Regions from separate parts of the Agarivorans sp. QJM3NY_29 genome, predicted to be linked through region 1. Evidence: predicted binding sites of a transcription regulator. Region 1 holds the regulator's gene; each other region holds the start of a gene.
What was found. Region 1 encodes sigma-54, which starts transcription at its own class of promoters, with help from an activator protein. Its sites were predicted from a motif close to GTTGGCACGNNNNTNGNNT; they were not measured.
Positions count from the first base shown of each region.

Region 2: the regulator sigma-54 is predicted to act here: its motif matches at 3,679-3,697, upstream of xdp1 (exosortase-dependent surface protein XDP1).
Region 3: the regulator sigma-54 is predicted to act here: its motif matches at 1,424-1,442, upstream of nifH (nitrogenase iron protein).

Region 1 covers NZ_CP194036.2:4,217,014-4,223,807, forward strand. Annotated here, with positions in the region: gene ACRRS0_RS19030 (calcium/sodium antiporter) at 1-535, shown strand, start outside; gene ACRRS0_RS19035 (KpsF/GutQ family sugar-phosphate isomerase) at 574-1,539, shown strand; gene kdsC (3-deoxy-manno-octulosonate-8-phosphatase KdsC) at 1,539-2,090, shown strand; gene lptC (LPS export ABC transporter periplasmic protein LptC) at 2,087-2,644, shown strand; gene lptA (lipopolysaccharide transport periplasmic protein LptA) at 2,607-3,152, shown strand; gene lptB (LPS export ABC transporter ATP-binding protein) at 3,149-3,874, shown strand; gene ACRRS0_RS19060 (RNA polymerase factor sigma-54) at 3,926-5,431, shown strand; gene hpf (ribosome hibernation promoting factor) at 5,458-5,745, shown strand; gene ptsN (PTS IIA-like nitrogen regulatory protein PtsN) at 5,754-6,197, shown strand; gene rapZ (RNase adapter RapZ) at 6,224-6,794, shown strand, end outside.
Region 2 covers NZ_CP194036.2:3,406,832-3,413,625, reverse strand. Annotated here, with positions in the region: gene lhgO (L-2-hydroxyglutarate oxidase) at 11-1,207, opposite strand; gene ACRRS0_RS15525 (sulfite exporter TauE/SafE family protein) at 1,364-2,125, shown strand; gene ACRRS0_RS15520 (lipocalin family protein) at 2,141-2,665, shown strand; gene ACRRS0_RS15515 (ferredoxin--NADP reductase) at 2,771-3,508, shown strand; gene xdp1 (exosortase-dependent surface protein XDP1) at 3,754-4,509, shown strand; gene prsT (XrtA/PEP-CTERM system TPR-repeat protein PrsT) at 4,645-6,794, shown strand, end outside.
Region 3 covers NZ_CP194036.2:2,232,650-2,239,443, reverse strand. Annotated here, with positions in the region: gene nifD (nitrogenase molybdenum-iron protein alpha chain) at 1-454, opposite strand, end outside; gene nifH (nitrogenase iron protein) at 500-1,378, opposite strand; gene ACRRS0_RS10270 (ABC transporter substrate-binding protein) at 2,550-3,635, opposite strand; gene ACRRS0_RS10265 (hypothetical protein) at 4,427-4,939, opposite strand; gene ACRRS0_RS10260 (hypothetical protein) at 4,929-5,192, opposite strand; partial or broken gene ACRRS0_RS10255 (transposase) at 5,899-6,132, shown strand; partial or broken gene ACRRS0_RS10250 (IS5 family transposase) at 6,266-6,794, opposite strand, start outside.

The DNA.
Region 1 (6,794 bases):
CTCGCTACGTCAACGTAACAACGCCAAACTAGATCCAATGATGGAAGAAGCCGCTTCGGAAGTCCCCAAAGATGTAGCAACCAGCAAAGCTTTGTTGTGGCTTGCGGTTGGTTTAGTATTATTGCCGATAAGTGCTGACATATTAGTCGGTTCAGCCTCAGAAATCGCGCGCTATTTTGGGATCAGTGATTTAGTGATCGGCTTGACCATCATCGCCATCGGCACCAGTCTGCCAGAACTAGCTGCTTGTATCGCAGGGGTCATCAAGAAAGAAGATGACCTGGTTCTGGGTAATATTATCGGCTCAAACCTATTCAATATTTTAGCCGTATTAGCGGTCCCCGCAATGCTCGCCCCCGGTCCAATTGACGCCCTTGCTGCCGAACGTGACTTCTATGTCATGATGGGGGTAACCTTATTACTGTTTGTGATGTCAATGAGCTTCTTTGGCAGAAGTCGCAAAATATCACGTTGGGAAGGCGCAATATTATGCTGCAGCTTTGTTGCCTATCAACTGTTATTATTCTCGGCTTAAGCGACTATTTTTATTCAGCATTATTTGAGGGAAATTGAGTGTCAATTGATTATATCGCCACCGCTAAACAGGTTTTAGAAATCGAAGCTTTGGGCATCGAAAATCTGCACCAATACTTAAACCAAGATTTTAGTGCAGCCTGTGAGTTAATCTTAGCGGGTAAAGGTAAGGTCATCCTTACCGGGATGGGGAAGTCGGGTCATATTGCCAATAAAATAGCCGCGACTTTAGCGTCGACCGGGACCCCAGCTTTTTTTGTGCACCCTGGCGAAGCCTGTCATGGTGATTTGGGCATGATATCCGCCGATGATATTGTTATTGCGCTCTCAAATTCTGGAGAGTCAGAAGAGATCCTCTCCTTATACCCGGTGTTCAACCGTATCGGTGTACGCTCAATTGCACTCACCAGTAACCCTCTCTCAAGTATGGCAAAATTGGCCGACTACCACCTGTGTGTTGCCGTTCCCCGTGAAGCGTGCCCTCTCGGCTTAGCGCCAACCGCTAGCTCTACCGCTACGCTCGTCATGGGAGATGCTTTAGCCGTGGCGCTACTCCAAGCTCGAGGCTTCACTGCCGATGATTTTGCACTATCTCATCCGGGTGGCAGTTTAGGCAAAAAACTGCTATTGAGTGTTCACGACATTATGCTCAGCGGGGAACAAATTCCTTTAGTTGTAGTCGAACAAACTATTCGAGAAGCACTATTTGAAATTACCGCCAAAGGTTTAGGTATGGTTGGCGTCGTCAATCAGCAGCAACATTTAGTCGGAATTTTTACCGATGGAGATTTACGCAGGATCCTAGATCAGCGTATCGATATTCATGAAACGCCAATTGGTCAAGTGATGACACACAACCCTAAAGTAATAGAAGATGATTGGTTAGCCTTTGATGCGCTTAAACTGATGAAGAAAGACTCAATTAACGGTCTATTTGTGCTCCATCAACAAACCGTAATTGGCGCTTTTAATATGCACACCTTACTGCAAGCAGGAGTCTATTAGTGAGTGTTGAAACGCCCTACGGTGCGGTCACCCAGCAAAACTACAGTTTAGCCAGAAATATAAAATTGCTCATTTGTGATGTCGATGGCGTATTCTCCGATGGTCGGATCTACCTCGGTAATGATGGCGAAGAATTAAAGGCCTTTCACACCCATGATGGCTTTGGTATTAAAGCATTACTCAATGCAGGTATTGAGGTTGCGATTATTACCGGCCGCCAATCAAATTTAGTCAGCACCCGCATGCAAGCTTTAGGTGTGCAGCATATATTTCAGGGCCAGCAAGATAAAATGCAAGCCTATCGACAATTACAACAAAAGCTAAGCTTAAGCCCCGAATACTGTGCCTATATCGGCGATGACGTGGTCGATGTTCCAGTCATGAATGCCTGTGCCTTAGGGGTTGCTGTATATGACGCCCATCCATTATGTAAACAAGCTGCCAAATTAGTGACTAAAACCGCTGGGGGTTATGGTGCAGTGCGGGAATTATGCGATTTAATTCTTCAGGCACAAGGACAGCTACAAAATGCTCAGGGCATGAGTATATGAATAAACCCACTTGGTTTTTTGCGGTTTTATTTATGGTGGCTTTGGTGCTTTGGCAGCTCAGCCCGTCAGATACCCAACAACTGACCGAAACTCGCGAAATCAATAAACCCAATTTTATTGCCGAACAGCTATACAGTGTTAGTTTTGGCGAACAGGGAAGGCCCCGCTATCGTATTTATGCCGAACAGATGGCGTATTTTGAGCAACTCAAGCACACCACTTTCAGCCAACCAAAAATCTTGGTATATCCCGATCCCAAACAACCTGTATGGCAAATCGTGGCCGATCAAGCTACAGTACAGCAGCAACACACGGTCATGTTAAATGACAATGTAGTAATTAAAAACTTGAGTCGCAGCAAATACGTTCGTGACTTAATTACAGACAGCTTGGAAATCGACCTGCAAAACGAAACCATGCATAGTGATAAACTCGTTACCGTTTATGGCCCATCCTACGAATTATATGGACGCGGAATGAACGGTGATTTAGCCAATGAAATAGTGACTTTATTAAATGATATCGAAGCGGTTTACCACAATCCACAAGAATAAATTAGCCTTTTTAGCAAGCCTGTTACTCATCAGTTGGGGGGCTCAAGCGCTTGAAGACGACTTCAATAAACAAATTGTCGTCGATGCCGACCGTCAACAGGTTAATATCAAAGAAAATCGCGTCACTTTTTATAGTAATGTCGTCGTGACTCAAGGCTCGATAAAAATGCGCGCCGAAGAACTGAGCGTTATCGGAAGTGAGCAAAAAGGCAGCGAAGTGATGATAGCAAAAGGCAAACCAGCCACCTTCTATCAGCTCTTAGATAATGGTAAGCCCATTGAAGCAGAGGCGAACGAAGTGCGTTACGATTTGAAGACTCAAACGCTTACGCTTACTAACAATGCACTGCTGAAGCAAGAAGAAAGCTTAGTCAAAGGTCAAATGATTAAATACAGCATTAACAAACAAGAAATGGTTGCTCAGGGCGACCAAAACAATCGGGTGACCACCATTTTCTTACCCCAACAACTCAACAAAGTTGCCCCCAAGGCCACGCCTCAACCATGAGTACCTTAATTGCAGAAAACCTTGCCAAAAGTTACAAGGGGCGCAAGGTCGTTAAAAACGTGAGTCTCAATGTTGAAACTGGAAAAATTGTCGGTTTATTAGGGCCCAATGGCGCTGGAAAAACCACCACTTTTTATATGGTGGTTGGTTTAGTCCCAAGGGACCAAGGGCGGATCCTAATTGACAACGAAGATCTGTCAAGTACCGCCATGCATACCCGGGCTCGCAAAGGCATAGGTTACCTACCGCAAGAAGCATCTATCTTTCGTCGCCTCTCGGTAGAAAAGAATATTTTAGCGGTCTTAGAAACACGTAAAGACCTCGATAAACAACAACAAATGGGCGCGCTCGATGACTTACTTGAAGAGTTTCATATTGGTCATATTCGCAAGAATTTAGGCATGAGTCTGTCGGGCGGTGAACGTCGCCGAGTAGAAATTGCCCGCGCTCTAGCTGCCGCACCTAAGTTTATTTTGCTTGACGAACCCTTCGCAGGCGTGGATCCTATTTCTGTTATCGATATAAAAAAAATCATTGAACATCTTCGTGATCGCGGTCTGGGTGTATTGATCACCGACCACAATGTAAGAGAAACACTAGATGTTTGTGAGCACGCCTATATCGTTAGCCAAGGCGAACTGATAGCCTCAGGAAAACCTGAGGAGATACTTAAAAATGAGCATGTGAAACGAGTTTATCTCGGTGAACAATTCAAGCTATAGTTAAAGTATGTCCTCAAACGCGATAATAAAAAGAAGGAACAGCGGTAATTAATGAAAGCATCTTTGCAGTTGCGTCTTGGTCAGCAATTAACCATGACCCCCCAGTTACAACAGGCCATACGCTTACTCCAGCTTTCGACGCTGGATCTGCAGCAGGAAATCCAAGAAGCTTTGGAGAGTAATCCTCTGCTAGAAGCAGATGAAGCGCAAGCAAATGACGCAGACTCGGCTGAATTTAAATCAGCCAGCGAGCAAAATAGTGATGCAAACAATAGCCAAACGGAGATCGATAGCAGCCAGATGGAAACTGGCGATGCCATTAGTCAAGATACCGTCGCAGACGATCTTCCGGTTGACTCAACTTGGGATGACATTTACAGCGCGAGTTCGGCTCCTGCCAGCTCTTCATCCGGTAGCAGCAGTGATGACAACGACATGTTGTTTCAAGGTGAAACCGTTGACTCCTTACAAGATCACTTGCTCTGGCAAATGCGCCTCACGCCTTTTAGTGAAATAGACCAAGCGATCGCCCTCGCCATCATCGACGCAGTCGACCAATCAGGTTACCTGACCCAAGATTGTGAGCAATTACTTGAGGGACTACGTTCGATTGAAAATAATGATTTAGATGTCGAGTTAGATGAAATTGAAGCAGTACTTAAACGTATTCAGCACTTCGATCCAGTTGGTATTGCTGCCCGCTCTCTACAGGAATGCTTACTCATCCAATTAAGTCGTTTCAGCGAACAAACACCTTGGCTGAATGAAGCGAAAGACATCGTATCGAATCATATTGACGTATTAGCAAATCGAGATTTTCGTTTATTGGCCCGTAAAACCAAGTTAAAAGAGGAGCAGCTACGCGAAGTGATGCGGCTGATTCACACCTTAGAGCCAAGACCTGGTAATGCCGTCGAACCAAATCAAGCCCAATACGTAATTCCCGATGTCTCGGTGATTAAACGTCAAGGTCGCTGGGTGGTTGAACTCAATCCTGACGCGATGCCAAAACTACGCATCAATTCACATTATGCATCGATGACTAAAACCTCGACCAACGCCAACGATACCCAGTTTATTCGCAGCCATCTGCAAGAAGCAAAATGGTTCATCAAGAGTATTGAAAGCCGTAACGAAACCCTACTGAAAGTCTCTAATTGCATCGTGCATCACCAACAAGCTTTCTTTGAATATGGTGAAGAAGCCATGAAACCGATGGTATTGAATGATGTTGCCGAAGCGGTTGAAATGCATGAATCCACGATCTCTAGGGTCACGACTCAAAAATTCATGCATACCCCTCGCGGGATCTTCGAACTCAAATACTTTTTCTCTAGCCATGTGGCTACCGATGGTGGAGGAGAATGCTCCTCAACAGCCATTCGTGCATTAATTAAGAAACTGGTTGCTGCCGAGAATACCAGTAAACCACTCAGCGATAGTAAAATCGCTGATATTTTGGCAGATCAAGGCATCAAGGTGGCTAGGCGTACGATAGCTAAATATCGTGAGTCATTGGCTATTCCACCTTCTAACCAACGTAAGAGCCTTATTTAAAGGCCACTATAAAGGGGACGACATCTATGCAAATTAACCTTACTGGACACCACGTAGAAATCACTGAGTCTTTGAGAGAATATGTCCACACTAAGTTTACTAAGCTACAACGACGATTCGACCAAATTAATAATGTCCATGTTATTCTCAATGTCGAAAAACTGAATCAGATTGCCGAAGCCACTATACACCTAAATGGTGGTGAATTATTCGCCACTTCAGAACACGCTGATATGTACGCGGCCATCGATAGCCTCATCGATAAGCTCGATCGCCAAGTCATTAAGCATAAAGAAAAACTCACCAAACATTAGTCATAGTAATGCAAATAGATAAAGTACTAAGCTTGGACTGCACCCAAAGTGCAGTCCAATGTTCGTCAAAAAAACGAGCATTGGAATTGATCAGTGAACTAGTTGCGAAGCAACTCGACACCACATCTAAAAGTATATTTGAAAGTTTATTAAATCGTGAACGCATGGGCAGTACTGGCATTGGCCAAGGCATCGCGATCCCTCACGGTAGAATAGGCAATCAATACCATGCGACCGCAGTATTATTACGCTGTACTCCGGCGATTTCCTTTGACGCCATTGACAATCAAGCCGTTGATTTAATATTTGCCTTACTGGTTCCCGAAGACCAATGTCAACAACATCTAAATACTCTCGCTCAAGTTGCTGAAAAACTTAACGATAAGCAAATATGCAAACAACTTCGTACAGCACAAAGTGATGACGAATTATACACGATCATGATAGCCTAAGACTCTAATCGTTATTAGGGGTTATCATGGAACTGATTATCGTTAGCGGGCGCTCCGGTTCAGGTAAAACGGTCGCACTACGAGTATTAGAAGATTTAGGTTATTACTGTGTCGACAATTTACCAGTCGTATTATGGCGTCCTTTAATTGAACACCTAAAAAGACAGTACACCAAAGTCGCCATTAGCATTGATGTGCGAAATTTACCTGATGAACCCTCACCCATCGGTCAACTAATTCGCGATGAAGGCTCTGAGCTTAACCTATTAAGTATTTTTCTCGACGCGAAAGATGATGCGCTGATCCGCCGCTACAGTGAAACTCGGCGGGTTCATCCACTGAGTCAAAACGACATGTCTCTAGCCAAGGCCATAGAATCTGAAACCGCCCTGCTCGCCCCCATTTCTCGCAATGCTGACCTAAGAATAGATACCTCGCGTTTATCCGTACATGAATTGAGTCAGCTCATTCGATCGCGAGTGACCGGAGAACAACAGCAGCAATTAATTATGGTGTTTGAGTCCTTTGGCTTTAAAAATGGCGTACCCAATGATGCCGATTACCTATTTGATGCTCGCTTTTTACCGAACCCGCACT
Region 2 (6,794 bases), 810 kb from region 1:
TATTCTTTCATTAGGGCTGACTCAATGCCGCTAATTTATCACAGATGTGCGCGCCAATTGGAAATGCTGAGGTTGCCGCAGGTGAGGGTGCATTACAAACATGTAAGCTACGTGCGCTTTGGGCAAATAAAAAGTCATGTACTAAGGTGCCATCACGAAGTACAGCTTGGGCGCGGATCCCGGCTGGGTAGGGGCCAAGATCATGGCGCTGTAGGCTCGGGCAGTATTTACGTACACGCTGCAAATATCCAGATTTAAAGAATGAGTCTTTGGTTTCACTCAAGCCACTGCGAAAGTGTTGTTTGGCGACCTTCCAAAACCCACTGAAAGCTAGCATTTGCTTGATATCACAAAGATTAAATGCGCCTTTTTGATAGCCTTCGCGAGACCAACCCTGAACTGCATTAGGCCCCACCGTAATGGAACCGTTGATCATCTTGGTGAGATGTACGCCCAAAAATGGAAGTTCTGGATCGGGGATCGGGTAGATCAGGTGTTTAATGAGTTGATTATGGCGCGCAGTCAATTGATAGTACTCACCGCGATAGGGAATGATTTGAAAATCGATGTCTATGTCTAACATTTGGCATAAGCGGTCGGCCATTAAACCACCACATACGACTAGATACTGGGTATCAATGCTCGTTTGTTGGGTCGTAACGCGGATCCTGTGGGGATCTTCGTTTAATTTTATTACTTGCTGAGCGAGCTTTATTTCACCGCCTAGGTCTTGAAATAGTTGCGCTATTTTAAGGCAAATTTGTTGGTAATCGACAATCCCTGTGGCGGCTACTTTGAGAGCGGCTAAGCCGCAAATGTTCGGTTCCAATTCCCTGAGCTGTTGGCCATCGAGTCGTTCAACTTGAATGCCATTCGTTTGGCAGCGTTGTTCGAGTTCCTGCATTCTACTGAGTTCTAGGGGATTACTGGCAACTAACAGTTTTCCACATTGTTCTACCGGAATATGATGCTGCTTACAAAACGCGAGCGTTTGCTGGTGGCCTTGTTTACAAAAGTTGGCTTTCAGGCTGCCCGGTTGGTAATACACACCCGCATGGATCACGCCGCTGTTATGTCCCGTTTGATGCTGCGCCAATTGAGTTTCTTTTTCGATTAGCAGGATCTTGGCTTGCGGGTGGTGTTGCTGAAGCTGCCAAGCGGTAGAAAGTCCAACAATACCGCCGCCGATAATGATGTAATTGTACATTTTAGTTACTTTCCGTTTCGAGCATCATGCTGTCATTGTGCCCGAGCACTGCTGTTGATACAAAATTAGTGTGAGCAAGATTAAAGGATACAAGATGTTAATGATTATTGTTTAAGGCAATGCTAAGGTGAATTTATCGATGAGGAGTTTCGTTTAATGATCGACTTTACGATTTGGCATGGTTTGTTGCTGTTGGGAGTTGGCTTGGTAGCAGGGGTCATCAATACTTTAGCGGGGGGCGGCTCAAATTTAACGCTACCAGCCTTAATGGTCATGGGAATGCCCGCCGAAATCGCCAATGCTACTAACCGTGTTGGTATTTTTTTACAATGCCTCACGGGAGCCTTAGGTTTCAAGAAACATGGTCAATTAGACATCGAAGATGTGGTCCCTATCTTGTGGCCAACCATGGTGGGGGGATTATTCGGGGCCGTTGCTGCTTCTTATGCCCCCAGCTGGATCATTAAATATTTGTTGCTCGGTGCGATGTTGACGATGGCTGGACTGATACTGATTAAACCCAGTGTCGTTGCTGCGGAACCGGGAACCCAAGCTAAAAAAGTAAGGCAGACGCCCGCCGCCAAATGGAGTCTGGCCTTGTCTGGTTTTTACGGGGGCTTTGTTCAAGCGGGCGTCGGTTTCATATTGGTCGCGGCCTTAGCTGGCAGTCTACGCTACGATTTAGTGAGAGCAAATGCACTTAAGTTAGTTTGCACTTTGGCATTTACTAGCATTGCCTTGGTGATCTTTATTGTTCGTGACCAAGTGTTGTGGTTACCAGGGAGCGTATTAGCGGTGGGTTATATCATTGGCGCGCATTATGCGGTTAAATTTGCCATTAAGGCTGCCCCCACAACTTTGAAGTGGTTTTTATTTGTGATGACCTTAGTGGGCTGTATTGCGGCGCTTTGGTTTTAATTTGGAAGCATGCTCATGAATCGTTTGTTACTGGTTTGCTTTAGTCTGCTGTTGATGTCTGCTTGCACTGCTAAGCCTGAGGGTATAGAGCCTGTAGACAACTTTGATTTGTCTCGTTATCTGGGGACTTGGTACGAAATTGCGCGCCTCGATCATTCCTTTGAGCGAGGCTTAAGCCAAGTGACTGCGACTTACAGTTTAGCTAGGGATGGCCGAGTGAGAGTGCTTAACAAAGGCTTCTCTGAGCAAAAACAAACTTGGTCTGAGGCGAAGGGCATCGCCAAGTTTGTCGATTCACCAAAGGTTGCGCATTTAAAAGTCTCTTTCTTTGGTCCTTTCTACGGAGCCTATGTGGTTTTTGTATTAGATAAAAACTATCAATATGCGTTGGTTGCTGGACCCAATCGAGATTATTTATGGATTTTGGCGCGTCATCCCGAGATCTCTCCTCAGCTTCGAATTGATTTATTAAAGAAAGCCAAAAGCTATGGTTTTGATACCAGTCAATTGATTTTTGTCGAACAACGCCGGCGACGATAAATCATTGTTGAATCAAATTTGGTGCTATTCCTGAGCTGAGAGCTATGCGCTTTATGAGCAATATAACAGTGTTGCATATTTTGATTTAGTCACGAGGGAACCATGATGTGGACTAAAGGTTTGGTTATACAACGTATTGATTGGAATGAACAATTATTTAGCTTACGGATAAAAGCCGATATTGAACCATTCACTGCCGGCCAGTTCATTAAGTTATCGGAAATGCGAGATGGAAAACGTATCGCTCGAGCTTATTCTTTGGTGAATCCTCCTGACAGTGATTATTTAGAGGTTTTAGCCATTAAAGTTGAGCAAGGTTTATTGTCGCCCAATCTACATTCCCTGCAGCTTGGCGATTGTATCGAAGTATCCAGCAGAGCCTCAGGCTTTATGGTTTTAGATGAAGTCCCTGAGGGGAAGCATCTATGGCTGCTCGGCAGTGGGACGGGGATTGGTCCATATTTTTCAATGTTAGAAACTGCTGCGGTATGGCAGCGCTTTGAAAAAATTGTATTAGTTTATGCCGTCAGTTACGCTCAAGATATCGCCTATCAACCGTTGATTGATAAATATAAAGCTCAATATGCAGAGCAATTTATTTTTCAAGCAATGGTGACTCGCGAAGTTTATCCTGATGCACTCAAGAGTCGTATTCCTTTGGCGATCGCCAATGGGGCTCTGGAGCGCGCCGTTGGTTTAGAGTTTAAGGTAGACAATTCGCAAGTGATCATCTGTGGAAATCCTGAGATGATCGCGGATGCACAGCGAGAGCTAGAGCATAAAGCTTTGATTAAAAACCTGCGCAGGAAGCCCGGACAGATCACCGTAGAGCGCTATTGGTAGTGTGGATTGACTTTATTGTGATAGAATCGCTTGAAAATTACACTGCGTTTACAGCTGCATTCAGTTTTGCGGCATGTAAAGCAAAGGAATCATTTGTCAGCTTTTTTTACACTTAGCGTTTAAAATATCAGGTTTGGTTTGTAAGTTATTGTTTAAATAGATTAATTATAGTTGGCTTGAAATTTGCTTTGTATGAGGCAGTAAAAGATTAAATTTTAATAGCAGGATGCTAGTTGGGAGGCGTTGTGTTTAAACATATTTTGTTAGTAGCAAGTTGTGCTTTATCTTTGTCGGCTGTTGCTGCAGAGCAAGTGTGGGATTTCGATGATGGAACTCTGTCCGGAACAAATTATGGCAATACGCTAGATTTAGATGGTTTGAGTGTTCAAGGTTGGTCCGATACCGGGACTCGTCGCGAAGATGAAACCTTAGCGAATACTCGATTGAGTTATAGCGATTATTGGGGCCTGATGTCTAAAAATCAGGACGAACGCTCTGGGTCACCGAGCCATGCTATCGACAGCTTTGGTAATGACCATGACATGGTGCTATTAAGCTTTGATCAGTCAGTTAACCTGTCTGGTTTTACGCTTGGTTGGGCCTATGAAGACTACGGTTATAGTTCATCAAGTAGTGCCGATGTGAGCGTTCTCGCCTATTCCGGTAGTGATACGCCAGTTTTATATGGCCAAACTTGGGACGATTTGGCTGGCTTGGGTTGGACCACCGAAGCGGAAGTTGCGGATGCAGATGAATTTGCCTATCAGGCCATTGATTCCAGTGCTAGCTCTAAATACTGGTTGATTGGGGCATACAATCCGATATTTGGAAGCTTAGGTTGGTCTGATAACAACGATGCCTTTAAATTAGCGGGGGCTAAGGCGACTCCAGGTGAAGATCCTTTACAACCAGCAACCAGTGTTCCTGAACCTGGCACGGTGATGTTGTTAGCCATGGGTCTATTTGGACTTGCTTTACGTAAGAACAAGCGCCAAGCATAATTTAACTGAACTCCTTTTTAGTTTAAAAATACGAAATACGCTGTATTTCGTATTTTTTTGTCTTTTTTTTGCTGCTTGTTCATTAGATACTGCTTGTTGAATCAATTGATTGTTCACGCGAAGTAAAGGAAATGCATGTTAAGAATGAATAAAACGATTATTGCTCTCACGCTGCTGTTAATGGGAAACGTTACCTTTGCCGACGAACAAACCAATAACTATGAACTGGCAGTTAAGGCTTATCAATTAGGTGACGAGAATGAAGCCTTCATTCATTTGAAAAATGCCTTAAAAGCAAATCCACAACATCTCTCTTCTAAATTGTTATTAGCTAAAGTGTATTTTAATGCAAATAACTTAGCTGCAGCAGAGGAGCAGTTAGAAGAAGCTTTATCTCTAGGTGCGGATATTAATCTGGTTCTCCCCTTGCTCGGTAACGTGCTATTGCTGCAAGGGAAAGTTGACGCTGTGTTGGCGCTAGAGCAACGTTCTGCTGAGTTTTCAAAAAATAGTCAATTTGAATGGAAGCTATTACGTGGACGCATCTATTTACGCAAATCACAAGTTGAGCTCGCGAAGTTAGAATTTGAACAAGCACTGCAGTTGGCGCCGAATCAATCGAGTGCAATCAATACGCTGGCAACCCTTTATTTAGCTCAAAAGGAATACCTTTTAGCGGATAAATTAGTCACTCACTCCTTAGCAATTAACAATAATAATGAACGAACTTGGAAGTTGAAGGGTGATCTGGTCGCGGCTCAAGGCATGCTCGAGCAAGCTTTGGTGAGTTATGAACATGCTATTTCCATTGATCCAGAGGATCCTAAGATATTGCGTAGTTTGGTGATGACCAATCTTAAGTTGAATCGTCTTGAGCAAGCTAAGCATTACCTACAGCGTATTCAAAAACAAACCCCCAATGATCCGACTGCCATTCTGATCAATGCGACCTTACTCGCGAAGCAAGACGAATTTGAGCTTGCAGAGCAAAGCCTGGCCGAGTTATCCCAGAAAATTTCTGCAGCGGAAGGGAGTGAGTTAACTGACCCCAGTATGCTGCTGTTTATTCAAGGCGCATCGGAGTTTATTCGCCAGAATGATGAAAAAGCGCAACAGTATTTGAGTCAGTATTTAAAGGCAAAACCGAGTGACTTAGGGGCGACTCGAATGTTGGCCAAGGTTTACCTTCGCTCAGATCAGGCTTATAAGTTGCAATTATTGCTACAAGATAATTTCGAATACATTCTTCCCGATCTGGGTTTATCAGCACAGTTGGTCTATTTGTATATTGAATCCGGGCGAATTCGGGCGGCGCAACAAGCTTTTGAACAGATGCGGGCGTACCATAGTAAATCTAATTATATTGGTATTTTAGAAGCTGAGTTATTACGCGCGAGTGGGGAGCCTCAACAAGCATTTTTGCAGCTCACGTCTTTGCCTTATAGTGATGATCAATCGCCTTTAAAATGGTTGCAACTCAAAGGAGAGTTGGCTTTAGAAATTGATGATATAGATGCGGCGAAACTAAGCATCGATAGCCTGATTAAACGTAAGGTGAATACGACTCAGGCCCAAAATTTGATTGCCGCCTATTATATTAAGATGAATCAAGCTGATTTAGCTCTTCAATATCTAAATAAAGTATTAGCGAAAAGTCCAGAAAATATCAGTGCAATGTTTAATAAGGCGCTGATTTTTCAAACGAATAATGATCTTGACCAAGCCTTGACCATCTTTCAACAAATTCTAAAAATTGAACCTCAGCATTCACCGAGTCACTTAGTTGTCGCCCGTATTTACTTCCAACAACAAGCCTATGCTGATGCGACAGCTCAGCTAGATAAAGTATTGATATATGAGCCGGATAATCGTGTAGCGAAAGAGTTGAAATTAGATATTTATATGCAAACTCAACAATGGCCCTTAGCCTTAACTTTAGTGGAAAAGTTGAATAGAGAATATATTCTAAATGAGGCTTACCTGACTCGTTATGCCGAGATATTGATACAATTAGAGCGCTATCAAGATACAGCCTACCCTTTAGGTTTGTTAGATAGTTTATGGAAGGAACAAGCCCCTAAACTGAAGTTGCTTGCAAGCTTGCAAGTAAGAGCGAAGGATCTTGATGGGGCGAAAGCGAGCTTGGCAAAAGCCCGCGCTTTAGCCCCAGAAGATATGTCAACCTTGCTCATGCAAGGGCAAATCGACTTGGCTCAAGCAAACATCGCCAGTGCTGAAGTTGTGGTGAGCCAATTGACAGAACAATTTGGTGAAAGCAGCGAATT
Region 3 (6,794 bases), 2.0 Mb from region 1:
CAGGACATTCTGATTGAATAGAAATCCCGCTCGCTAATGGAAACAACATTTCCACTTCGTCGATCATGGTGGCAAGTTTTTTATCGCCCCCAAACACAATGTCGCGCTCTTGGAAATCAGAGGTAAAGTTCATGGTGCCGAAGCTGTTTACCCCGGTATAACCGGTATAATAGTTACGACGGCCAGCGCGTGAGTATTGGCCACAACCCACAGGACCATGAGAGATATGCACCATATCTTTAATTGGTCCCCACACAACTCCTTTCGAACCCGCGTAAGCACAGCCCCGCGCGGTCATCACCCCTGGCAACGACTTACGGTTAGCGGTAATACAACTACCCGTTCCACTGTCGTTGGCATCGAGGTGCTTTTTACGATCCGCTTTGGCTTTTTCTGGATAAACTTCTAGCACTTCATCAATCAGCGCTTGAGTTTCTGCTTTATTGTTAGACATTGCTGCCTCCTATAGCATCAATAAGATCACTTGGTTGGTGAATGATTAGGCGGTCACTTCTTCAGCAACTTGACCAATGATCGACTCGTCTTCTGCGTCCATGATGCCGAATTCCATAAGCAACTCTTCTAACTCATCCATAGTCACAGGAGTCGGAACGACAAATAACTTGTTGTTGATGATTTTATTGGCGAGGGCGCGATATTCATCGGCTTGATTACATTTAGGGTTGTACTCAATCACGGTCATACGACGAATTTCAGCTTGTTGTACAACGTTGTCACGCGGTACAAAGTGGATCATTTGAGTACCAATTTTGGCCGCAAGCGCTTCAATCAGTTCATCTTCACGGTCACATTTACGTGAGTTACAAATCAGACCCGCTAAACGAACACTACCGGTGGCAGCATATTTACAAATCCCTTTAGAGATGTTGTTTGCGGCATACATCGCCATCATCTCACCCGATACCACGATGTAGATTTCTTGCGCTTTGTTTTCGCGAATAGGCATAGCGAAACCACCACAAACCACGTCACCCAATACGTCGTAGAATACGAAATCGAGATCTTCTTCATAGGCGCCTTCTTCTTCTAAGAAGTTAATCGCAGTAATCACACCACGACCCGCACAACCTACACCTGGCTCAGGACCGCCAGACTCAACACAACGAACACCGCCGTAACCGACTTTAAGTACATCTTCTAATTCGATATCTTCTACAGAACCCGCATCAGCAGCCATTTCCATAATGGTGTTTTGCGCTTTTGCATGTAAAATAAGGCGGGTTGAATCCGCTTTAGGATCACAGCCGATAATCATTACTTTCTTGCCAGCTTCTGCTAAAGCACCTACTAAGTTTTGGGTAGTAGTTGATTTACCAATACCACCTTTTCCGTAAATTGCACATTGACGAATAGCCATAATATTTTCTTCCTTTAGCTTGATAAACGGTTCCCGCAGTAACTATTGCGAATACCGAGCCAACTGGAATAAAAACCATAAGTCGTTGAATAAAAACAAGAATAAATCATCACTAAGAAGTTTTTGTCGCAAGTGCGTGCCACAAAGCCCTCATCAATGTCGCTTACACAACAATCATTGTAAGAATGATTGTGCTTGCGGAGCGACCCCCAACAAATGAATAAATGACTTAGATACAATTAAATCACTCAATATTGAGAAAATGTTCAGGACAAGTAATATAAAATGCAGCTCGATCATGCCACTGGGCTAAATGTCATTATCGAACCTAACCAGCAGCTTCAGCTGCTTAAGTGAACACCACAACAGATTGTGCAATGCTTGCAGCAGTAAACTTAGAGCTGTGGTTCTCGGTTTATCGTGGTTATGGCTTAACTCAATGATATGCGCAAACACATCCCACTAACGATAGGCGACAGCATTAACCGCAATATAAACCGCTAGCGCCTAATATAAGGGGCGGTATCCTCAACCAATAACGGATAGTCGCTCATACTCGATTTTACCCACGTTCTGACAAATCACGACTAAATCCTATAAATGGCTTGCTGCATCATTGCTCACAATAGCGCAAACATGTGTTTGGGGAGTTGGGATGACAGTCTAGTTATTTGTTACCATGATCAACCTTTTCACATCACTAGCCAGTAAGCAATTCCATCTTTACCAATGAAGATAATACGGCTAAGTTTGATATTAGATTGATTGTATGTGTATCAATTTTTTAAAAGTAATGTGTCTGTAGAGCACTTACTTAAATAAGCGTTAGAGGGGAATACACACTCTTAATTTGGCCTATAACATGGTGGCTGGTCAAGCATTGCTTGTCCTAGAATATGCGTCTCTCCCAACTTTTTGTTTAAGCATATTGAGTTATAGTTTTCATCGCGTTGCAATGTTGAATCGCCCCTCGATTCCTCAAAAACGTCTTCACACTCTGGGACTTGCAACCAAGAGTGTTCTTTGTGGTGCTGCGCTCACCAAGCTAGATCGTTTTCTCAATACAAGCTCTACGCTGGAAAAATAAGAAGACGTTTTAAAACAGGAATCGCTGTCTAGCTATCTTGTTAGGGAGTCACTGACTCCCGTATTGTTACTTGTAAATAATCAACTATAAGTGAGTCATAAACGTGCCTTTCGGACGAACAGGTAGGTATTTTTTATAGAAATTTTGGTAATACTCAACTGGGTCTAAATCTTTAAAAACTTCCGGATACATTATCTTGGCGTAATATTGGATCATAGCACCATCCAAAATCGTCCGAACCGCACCGTGATATGCACCATAGATTCGATTGTTTTTCACAGCTGCTAACGTTGTCCAGTCATCGCGATTTTTATAGCCGAGAAGACGTTGCTTCGCTAACTCTTCATCAACTCCTTGTCCCATAACCATCGCTGTTTTATTTGCTCGACCAGATTCATAACCAGTGATAACGACAATGTCTGGGTTAGCGGCAATAATTTGTTCAGGATTGAGTTTTCCCCACCATTCGACATAAGGAGCTGCGATATTATCTGCGCCAGCCATTGTGGAAATAGCACCCCACATGTTTTTACCAAACGTATAACCAATTTCTTCCACGCCGGCACCTCCGTATTCAGTATAAACCTTTGGTTTAGGTAGGTTGGCTTCTTTTAACCTAGCGTTGATCATCTCTACACTTTGCTGGTACTCACTCGAAATTTTGGCTGCGCGCTCTTCCTGGCCAGTAATAACACCTATTAGCTCAGTACTCTTAACATGACGCTCTACGGTTTGGGCATTGTAATCAACAACGATAATCGGGATCCCTACAGACTCGAAGCGTGATACTTCACTCCCCAGCGCTTTATATTGCCACTCGGCTAGCATCAATAGATCAGGGTTTAGTGCTATGACCTTTTCAACAGAGAAAGAGTTGGTATCCACTCGACCCATGTCAGGAATATTTTTTAAAGAAGGACGGTGTTTTACATATAACTCCCAGTTTTCAGTGCGAGTTTCCCACATGTATTTTGCCATCCCAACAACATTATCAAATGCCGCTTCAGTACCTATTGCCATATAGTCTTCTGGATAAAAGCCAACAACTACACGTTGCGCTGGGGCATTAAAAGTGACTTCACGATCAATAACATCCGTGACAGTGGTGAGTTTTGCAAACGAAACCTGACTAAAAATAACTGCGATTAAGCCAAGTAATATTTTGTACATTTTATATGAGTCCTTATCTATTTTGCTAACCGATTAATACTGAACTGCCTTGAAGACTGCGTCACACTATCCACTTGCTAACGATAATGCAAATAAACATCATTTGCATTTGACACAAAATAGGCAATATATTGACAAGAAATTAACATTAAGCAATTGAATATTAAGAAAAAATAAAAAGTACTGCTTCTGGACACTCTATACTTGATGCAACAAGGGGGCTGAAAGCGATCTTTAACTTTATTTGGCTTTCCATTTCTGGTGAAGATTCAGTTCAAATCATGATTATTCACTTACGTTTACCGATGGCGATATTAACTGCAGTTATAGGTGGCGCGTTAGCAGCTAAGAGTTGGGAGTTGGGAGTTGGGAGTTGGGAGTTGGTATAGCAGAGATGCGGACATGACTTCACAACAATTTGGCGAGCCCTTATATATTCTAGCTAGGCATGGCAAGAAATAACAAGATTGTCATTCTAAAGCAGCTCGTTGGGATGACTGTCTGGTTAATTGCATCAAACTGAGTCACCTACTGTGAATTTAGCCGTTAATCGGCATGACAATAACCTGAGGACTAAATGATTTCAGTGGTGTTCACTTCACTAACGTTGTTACTGTCCCTGTAGTTTTTAACATGGATGTCTATGCTCTTCTTTTTGCTCAAATTGAGCACGGCGTAAAGGATAGAGAGTAAAAGCGCAGGCAGTTTAATTGTGGCTTAGTAAGATGTTATTCAACCTATAACCACTTTATGCTTAAAAAATACTCATGCGCTCGCCCTGTTATGGTGCATTAATGAGGGAGGCCCCAAGCACCTTCAATAACGACAAACATATCAAAAGGATACTTTAAAAAATCAATTTTATTTAACTTAGACTGTAATCCTGGTGATAATTGTGAGTACTCTATATTTGGTTGAATAGAAGTTTTAGAAAAAACAAGCTTCCTAATTAAATGTACCTGCTCCTTAATAACAGAAGATTTTTCTAAAGCATTTTGTTCCTCAAGAATAAGTAATGAATTAGCTAAATTAAATATTTCAGGCTGAGTACATTGTAGAAGCGCGTCATCAAGTAACTTCGTTAAACCTTTTGAGGCCTCTTTAGGTAATTTTTTTAGGCGGGCTCTGTCAGTTGATGACAACGTAAAAGATCTCATTTTATTACGACAGCGCTCACTTTTCTCACTATATTTAGTTAAGTTAACCTGGACCAAAAAAGAAGCATATTTAGCTTCCTCTGAAATTTCAGCTATAGAATAGAATGGAAGTGTCAGTAACAATGTGAAAATAATTTTATTTAGCATTATATTTACAACCTAAATATATAGCCTTCCAAAATTTATATTCTTTAGGCTTAGAGATATGAGCTTGACCTTGATTAAATGCAATAAATTCAATTCTTTCTTGTGCTATTTTATCAAAAGCATCAAAGGATTGGTAAAAATACTCCCAATTAGCCATATAAATATTATAGCTTGTTTGATTCGCCTCAGAAATAACAACTTTACCTGAACCATTTAGTACTTCCTTGGCTGTGCCATTAGGAATAGCATTCATAACAGTGGAAACACCTGAACTAGACGCTCCCCTTTTTACACTACCTCCAAAAATAGAATAAATATGGCCATGAATAGAGCGTATCTACCAATCTTTTTCAAGTTGTATATTTGTTTTATTTCCTCAATAGCTTTTAGGCTTTTTTCATCTAATTTTAAATCAATAATGATTGGACACTCTTTCAATTTTAATCCTTTAATAATTGTAAAGTTTAATGTGAATAAATATACGTGATGCAACCCTTTACACCCCAGACATAATGATCCCCTGGTGAAAGTGTCGACCTCCTGCGTTTATCGTGGATTCGTCAAACTAGAGCCACACTGTTAGATGGAAGTCATAACAGAACAGGAGATCGACACGTCTAAATCTAGCACGTTTTTCATTGGACTAGACGTTCACAAAGAAACCACAGATGTCGCTTATTGTATTGATAATTCGAGAGATGAGCCCGTGTTCCATGGCACCATCCCCACCAATATTTACTCTATCAAAAAATTTATCGATAATTCTATCAAAAACATAAATACTTGGCTAGTCATCTTTGTGTAGTTTATGAAGCTGGGCCTTGTGGGTTTTGGCTTTATCGTCATTTAGTTAAGCACGGTATCGCGTCAAACAACGCGTCAGACAAGATACCCCAACTAACGAAACGCTTATTATGGTCTAAACTATCAACAGTGGTTTATTTGGGGGAGTTATCATTATGCCTCAGCCTAGAAAATCGCAAGTAAGCTTGGATGATACGCCTTATTACCACTGTGTTTCCCGCTGTGTACGTCGGGCTTATTTGTGTGGTGAGGATAAGCAAACAGGCAAGAGTTATGACCATCGCCGCCAATGGGTAGAAGACTATTTGCTAAAGCTAGCGGAGGTGTTCGCCATTGATGTGTGCGCCTATGCGGTCATGAGCAATCATACGCATATCGTAAATTATATTAGACACCCATGATTGTGGCGAAGTATTCGCCCCCCATCAACGCTTAAGTAAAGTCTTCGCGTCGAGTGCTTGTTATGGGCCTTGTTGATCAAATCCAAACTCAAGGTGCAGTTATTCTAGGCTCTTACTTTATTTAGCCAGTTACCTGACAAACAGGCATACCTAGCCTAGTCATTTTGTTTAATGCACTGACACTTACCATCATTTCACCCGCTTGGGCGTTGTAATGACGTAAGCTCAACTTATCACTCGTCAGCTGTTTGTAGCGGTACATGGCCGTCTCTGACAGTGAACACTCGTGATAACCCGATTGGGTTTTCCATTCTTCTAGTTGGTCATTTTGCAGGGCTTCAACGGCTTGGTTGCGAGGATGGCCTTCCTCCCAGTAAGCGGCGTTTTGCCTCGGTGGGATCACCGGGGCTATTCTTTTTCGTTCCAATACCCCATAGCAGCGTTTAGTGTCATAATCCCCATCCGCCGAGACTTTTCGAATTTTGCGACGAAGTGGGTTTAGCTGTGTGGGTAAGGCTTCGCACTCATGCACTGAATCGAGTGATGCCACCATGCTCACTATTTCATGCGTATCAGTATCAACGGCAAGGTGGAGTTTACGCCATACTCGGCGCTTTTCTTTGCCGTGCTTACGCACCTTCCATTCTCCT